Regions from separate parts of the Comamonas sp. lk genome, predicted to be linked through region 2. Evidence: predicted binding sites of a transcription regulator. Region 2 holds the regulator's gene; the other holds the start of a gene.

Evidence for each region. The regulator sigma-54, encoded in region 2, starts transcription at its own class of promoters, with help from an activator protein. The targets are predictions, from matches to a motif close to TGGCANGNAANCTGCTTT.
Region 1: the regulator sigma-54 is predicted to act here: its motif matches at 1,109-1,126, upstream of EAO39_RS00640 (pilin).

What each region holds. Positions count from the first base shown of each region.
Region 1 is NZ_UOOB01000001.1:143,413-146,784, reverse strand. Features, by position in the region: gene EAO39_RS00650 (Stp1/IreP family PP2C-type Ser/Thr phosphatase) at 1-27, shown strand, start outside; gene EAO39_RS00645 (FHA domain-containing protein) at 234-953, shown strand; gene EAO39_RS00640 (pilin) at 1,161-1,697, shown strand; gene tfpZ (TfpX/TfpZ family type IV pilin accessory protein) at 1,868-2,626, shown strand; gene moaC (cyclic pyranopterin monophosphate synthase MoaC) at 2,675-3,148, opposite strand; gene EAO39_RS00625 (M48 family metalloprotease) at 3,339-3,372, shown strand, end outside.
Region 2 is NZ_UOOB01000002.1:757,492-760,863, reverse strand. Features, by position in the region: gene lptA (lipopolysaccharide transport periplasmic protein LptA) at 1-42, shown strand, start outside; gene lptB (LPS export ABC transporter ATP-binding protein) at 39-815, shown strand; gene EAO39_RS22305 (RNA polymerase factor sigma-54) at 913-2,511, shown strand; gene EAO39_RS22300 (aspartyl/asparaginyl beta-hydroxylase domain-containing protein) at 2,593-3,372, opposite strand, start outside.

The sequences.
Region 1 (3,372 bases), on a different contig from region 2:
GGATCTCCAAGCACAAGCTTGTTTTGACCATTACCCGATGTTCCGTTGAGAATGACTGTGTCAAAGAGCATACACAGTCAGTCGACTGTGCAGGCTTTTGCTGTATTTGAAGCGGGGTCCGGTTCGCAACAGGGGCTGTTTTCATAGAATCACCCATGAGGTGGTCATTGTTTCAAACAGTAACTGCCAAACTATCCTCGGGTCTGTCCCGCTGCATTCAGGAGCTTTCGAGCATGCCGATCTTGGTCATTTCTATCGATGGCGCTGTGGTCAAAGAAGTACCGCTCACCAAAGAGCGCACCACTCTGGGCCGACGTCCATACAACGACATCGTGATCGACAACCTTGCCGTCAGCGGCGAGCATGCCGTGATCACCATGGCCGACGGCGCTGTAGCGATCGAAGACCTGCGCAGCACCAACGGCACCTATGTCAACGGCAAATCCGTGCAGCGTCACAGCTTGGTGCATGGCGATCTGCTGGATATCGGACGCTACAAAATCCGCTTTGTAAGCGCCGGCGAAGAGCCCGCTCGCACCTCTGCCGCACTGGAAGCCATTGCCGCCGTCTCTTCCGCCATGGCGGAGAGCGCCGATGACGTGCACAGCAGACTCAGCACGCCTTCCGGTTTTGGCGAGCTCACCGGCTTTGCGCCTACACAGCACGGCATGTCGTCCATGCTGCCCGAGCGGCATGCAGTGGTGCGAATGCTCAGCGGCAGCATGACAGGCAAGGAAGTCTCACTCTATAAAGTGGTTACCACCTTGGGCCGCCCGGGTGTGACCATCGCTTCCATCACCCAAAAGCCCCATGGCTTTGTGCTGACCCACATGGAAGGCGAGAGCGCATCGCTTAAGCTCAACGGCCAGGAAGTCGGCCCGCTGCCCGTGCCTCTGCTCAATGGCGACACCATGGAGCTGGCAGGGACGCGCATGCAGTTTGTGGTGGGGTGATGGCGTACCTTGGCATCGACATTCAAAGATGCGTAGGCTGATACTTACAAAATTGTCACCATCGTTGCCTGGATAAGTCAAAAGAGGCACTTTTTGGCAACTGTCGCGCGGCGAAAAATGTCAGTACAGAAGTCCCTCTGTCTGTGCTCAACACTTGGCACGACGATTGCTTGAAAGGAACATACTTCTTCAACCAAGGAATTTCGTATGAAGCGTTCCATTCAAAAGGGTTTCACCCTGATCGAGCTGATGATCGTTGTGGCGATTATCGGTATTTTGGCTGCCGTGGCTTTGCCGGCTTATCAGGACTACACGATCCGTGCTAAGGTTTCTGAAGCAATATTGGCTGGCTCTGCGTGCCGAACCTCCATCACTGAAGCGATCCAAAGCCTGCCTGCTGGCCAGACGGTCGCTGCCAATGGATGGGGTTGTGAATACGCTGCCACGACCGATGGCTCTACTGGTACCAAGTACGTGGCATCGATTCAAACTACAGGTTTGACTGCCACACCGGTAACAGCTGATGCTGTGGTTACGGTGACCACGAGAAATATTAAAAACGCGGCTGCAGGTGCTGAAGGTGGAGCCTTGGTGATGGAGGCTTGCTCTGCTTCAACCCAAACGACCTTTTCTACATGTATTCCACCAGCGGCCGGTGGCGTTGTGAACAGCTGGCTGTGTGGCCCGGGCGGAACTGTTCCAATCTTGGCCAAGTTCTTGCCAGGTTCTTGCCGCGCTGCCTAAAAGAGTTTTGTGCGACGAAGAGGCGGCCTGATGGCCGTCTTTTTTTGTCCTAAAGCATTACTGCTTAGTGGCCAGAAAATGCCTCGCTTTTTAATCTCTTGCCCATGATCCGTCTCCCTCTACCCGTAGTAAAAATCAAAGGGTATCCACTTGGTTGATGAGCGCAAAAAATGCATTCTTTGAGATGGCGCCTGCGCGCCAGCACCATTCACTTGGCTATTAGCTTATTGGTTGCTACCTTGGCAGCCTTGTTAGTGTTCGGCCTGTGGTACCCATTTCCGTACCGTGAACTTTCCGGTGGACGCGAACTTTTTTTATGGGTCGTGTTAGTAGACGTGGTGCTGGGTCCTCTCATCACGCTAGTGATATTCGACCGCACCAAAACACCTCGTCATTTGCTGATGGACTTCACCGTGGTGGGTTTGCTTCAACTGGCTGCGCTGTCTTATGGGATATGGGCCGTTTTTACGGCACGTCCTATACACTTGGTATTTGAATACCATCGTATGGCCGTAGTGCATGCCGTGGACGTTGACTTGGCTACGTTGACTCAAGCACCAGCTGAGCTACAGTCTTCGCCACTAACCGGGCCCACTCTGTTATCTTTGCGTTCTTTCAAAAGTGCCAATGAAAGTTATAACTCAACTATATTGGCGTTGGCAGGTATTCCCCAAGCTGCACAACCTGCCCTATGGCAGTCCTATGAAATAGCTCGTGGTGATATTTTGAAGGAATCGAAATCGGTGACTGAACTCAAGGAGCGCTTCCCAGCTCAATCTCACATCATCGAGCACGCGATTAATCTAACAGGGCGTCATCCTGATACTCTGCGAAGCTTGCCTCTAATCGCCCGAAAAACAGCTTGGACGGTACTGATCGATGCTGAGACAGCTTTGCCCGTAGGCTTTGTGCCAATAGATTCTTTTTAGAGTCGAAGCAAGAAATTTCTAAAATCGCTGCCTCGCATAATCAACTTGTCAAGCCACCCAGCTTCCCGACTTTCCCCCCCGCTTCTCCATTACCTTGATCCCTCCCATCACCATCCCCTTATCCACTGCCTTGCACATATCGTAGATAGTCAATAAGCCGACTTGCACGGCGGTCAGGGCTTCCATTTCTACGCCGGTCTGGCCCATGGTTTCTACGGTGGCGGTACAGAGGATGTAGTGGGATTCGGGTTGCAGCTCAAACTCTACGGCCACGCGGGTCAGGGCCAGGGGGTGGCATAGAGGGATGAGGTCGCTGGTCTTTTTGGCGGCCATGATGGCGGCGATGCGGGCGATGCCCAGCACGTCGCCTTTTTTGGCTGTGCCGTTTTGCACAATCGCCAGCGTTTCGGGCTTCATGGTGATCTGGCCTTGGGCCACGGCCACGCGGTGGGTGCTGGGTTTGGCGCCAACATCCACCATATGGGCCTGGCCTTGGGCGTCGAAGTGGGTAAGAGAGGACATGAGGGTTTTTCTTTCGTGTTGGGGCTGGGCGCACGCGCGAGTCCAGCGGTGTTTCTGGCCCGGCTTTACTCTGGGATAAGCCGCCAGGCCGGGCAGCGCAAATCAATCAGGGCATCATAGTGGGGTGTTGAACTGCTGGCAGCTCAGACGGCTGAATGCTGGCAATGCTGTGATCGCCATGCCAATTGTGATGAAAAAACTGCGTCAACCCCATATTTTTAAAG
Region 2 (3,372 bases):
GGCGGTGAGAAAGCCAGCGACAAGGCAGGTGACAAGAAATGAGCCGTGACAGCACCCTGCGCAGCGGCGAAGCGGACAGCCGCCTGGAGGCCAGGCATCTGGCCAAGTCCTATGGCAGCCGCAAGGTGGTCAAGGACGTGTCTTTGTCCGTGCAAAAAGGCGAGGTCGTCGGTCTGCTGGGCCCCAACGGCGCGGGCAAGACCACCTCGTTTTACATGATCGTGGGTCTGGTGCGCAGCGATGGCGGCGAGATCTTCATCGACGGCCATGCCGTGGGCAATATGCCGATTCACCAGCGCTCGCGCCTGGGACTGTCCTATCTGCCGCAGGAAGCCTCGATTTTCCGCAAGCTCAGCGTGGAAGAAAACGTCCGCGCCGTGCTGGAACTGCAAAAGGACGAGCAAGGCAAGCTGCTCTCCAAGGAAGAGATAGACAAGCGGCTGAACAATCTGCTCAAGGAATTGCGCGTGGAGCATCTGCGCCAGTCTCCGGCGCTGGCCCTGTCCGGGGGCGAACGCCGCCGGGTGGAAATCGCCCGCGCCCTGGCCACGCAGCCACGCTTCATTCTGCTCGATGAGCCGTTTGCCGGTATCGACCCCATCGCGGTGATCGAAATCCAGCGCATCATCGGCTTCTTGAAAGAGCGCGGCATTGGCGTGCTGATTACCGATCACAACGTGCGCGAAACCCTGGGTATCTGTGACCACGCCTTCATCATCAGCGACGGCCATGTACTGGCCGAAGGTACGCCAGAGCAGATCGTGGACAACGCCGATGTGCGCCGAGTCTACCTGGGTGAACACTTCCGCATGTGATGCGTGAGTTGACCACCGCGCTCCCCCGTTTCCTGTGGCTGCTGTCCCTGCATCGGGGGCATGCCGGGGTCGCTTGCACATCAAGGATGTTCAGTTGATGAAGCCGGGCCTGTCCTTACGCGTATCCCAGCATCTGTCGCTCACGCCGCAGCTGCAGCAGTCGATTCAGTTGCTGCAACTGTCCACGCTGGAGCTGGCGCAGGAAGTCGAACAGATGCTGGTGGACAACCCGTTTCTGGAGCGCGACGGCGACGACGTCGATGCGCCGATGGACGCTCCTTCTATGGAAGCGGCTGCCGCCGAATCCATGGGCACTTCAGATGGCTACTCATCTGAAACTGAATATTCATCAACACAAGCAGCTTCTGAAACCATAGCGGAAACGCCGACCACCGAAACCCCCGAGACGCTGGACTGGAGCGGCGACGGTGCCGACGGACAAGACGGGGAATGGGGGGGCGAATCCAGCAGCGAATGGGATGGCCCCTCCTCGTCCGGCAGCCGCAAAAGCGATGGCGACGAGGAAACCGACGCCATCGATCTGGCGCGCGAGCATGAAAGCCTGAGCGATTTTCTGCACCGCCAGGCGCTCAGCCTGCGCCTGAGTGCCGAGGACTGCGCGGCGCTGCGCTTTCTGATCGAATCGCTGAACGACGACGGTTATCTGGAAGAGCCTCTGGCCGATCTGGCCTACAGCCTGGCCGGTGACGACCTGGAAGAGCGCGAAGAGCTGGAGCAGCGCTTTGCCATGGCGCTAAAGTTGCTGCAAAGCCTGGAGCCCGTGGGCGTGGGTGCACGCGATCTGGCCGAATGCCTGCAACTGCAGCTGCGCGATCTGATTCGTCTGGCCGAAGATGAGGGCACGACAGCAAAGCACTGGGATGTGCTGCAACTGGCCCTGTCCATGTGCTGCCAGCCCATGGACTTGCTGGCGCGACGCGATATGCGCAAGCTCTCCAGCCTGTGCGGCGCGCGCGAGGAAGCTTTGCGCGAGGCCCTGGCCCTGATTGCGCGGCTGGAGCCGCGACCCGGCCGCCGCTTCGTGGATGTGGAGCGCCATATCGTGGTGCCCGATGTCATCGTGCGCCCGGTGCGTGTCGGCTCGGGCCGGATGGAGTTTTCCGTTCGCCTCAACACCGAAGTCATGCCGCGGCTCAAGGTGCATGACATTTATGCCGGCGTGCTGCGCCGCCACAAGAACAGCGAAGGCCATGCGGCACTGCAGCAGCGGCTGCAGGAAGCGCGCTGGTTTATCAAGAACATCCAGCAGCGCTTTGACACCATCTTGCGGGTGTCGGAAGCGATTGTGGAGCGGCAGAAAAACTTCTTTGTGCATGGCGAGCTGGCCATGCGCCCGCTGGTGCTGCGCGATATTGCCGATGCCCTGGGCCTGCATGAATCCACCATCAGCCGCGTAACCACGGCTAAGTACATGGCCACGCCCCAAGGCACGTTCGAGCTCAAGTACTTCTTCGGCTCGGGCCTGGGCACCGAGACCGGCGGCAGCGCCTCCAGCACGGCTGTGCGGGCGCTGATCAAGCAGTTTGTGGATGCGGAAGACACGAAAAAACCGCTGTCGGACGCCAAGCTGGCCGATATGCTCAAGGAGCAAGGCATTGAATGCGCCCGTCGCACCGTGGCCAAGTATCGCGAGCAGCTGAAGATCCCCACCACCACGTTGCGCAAGGCGCTGTAAGCCACGCCCAACAAAAAAGCCGCTGATGCCATGCTCAGCGGCTTTTTAATTTGGTGCGCAAAGCGCCTCAGGCGGCATCCATCAGTTCGGGATCAACCACCAGATGAATAGCGCCAGCACGGCAATCATCAGCCCAAATTTGAGGACCTTGTAGAAGGTCGGGTTCCAGCTGCGGAAGGCGCGGCGGTACTTGCCGGCGTAGAAGGAAATCTTGAAAAGCTTGCTGATCATGCCGCGGGGATCACCCTCGTTGTTGGGCGAGCTGGCGGCGGCCACCACATTCTTGCCCAGCCAGTGATTGAGCCACTGGGCAAAACCGTTGGTCATGGGGCGCTCCACATCACAAAACAGCACGATGCGATTGCCTTCCGAGCGGTTCTCGGCCCAGTGCATATAGGTCTCGTCGAAGATCACGCCCTCGCCCTCGCGCCAGCTGTAGGGCTGACCATCCACTTCGATCATGCAGCGGTCGTCATTGGGCGCCAGCACGGCCAGGTGGTAGCGCAGCGAGCCCGCATAGGGATCGCGGTGCAGATTGAGCTTGGCACCGGGCGGCAGCTCGGCAAACATGGCGGCCTTCACGCTGGGAATGGATTTGACCAGCGCCGTGGTCTTGGGGCACAGCTCCATGGCCGAGGGGTGGGCATCGCCATACCACTTCAGATAAAAGCGCTTCCAGCCGGTCTTGAAGAAGGAGTTGAAGCCTGCATCGTCATTGTTGGCGGCGGCCTTGATCTGCATGTTTTTCTGCAGATTGACGGCTTCTTCGCGGATTTCGCGCCAGTTGGCCTGCAGCGGCGCCAGCTCGGGGAAGGTGCTTGTGGGCAGATAAGGCGTGCGCGGCACCTTGCTGAACATCAG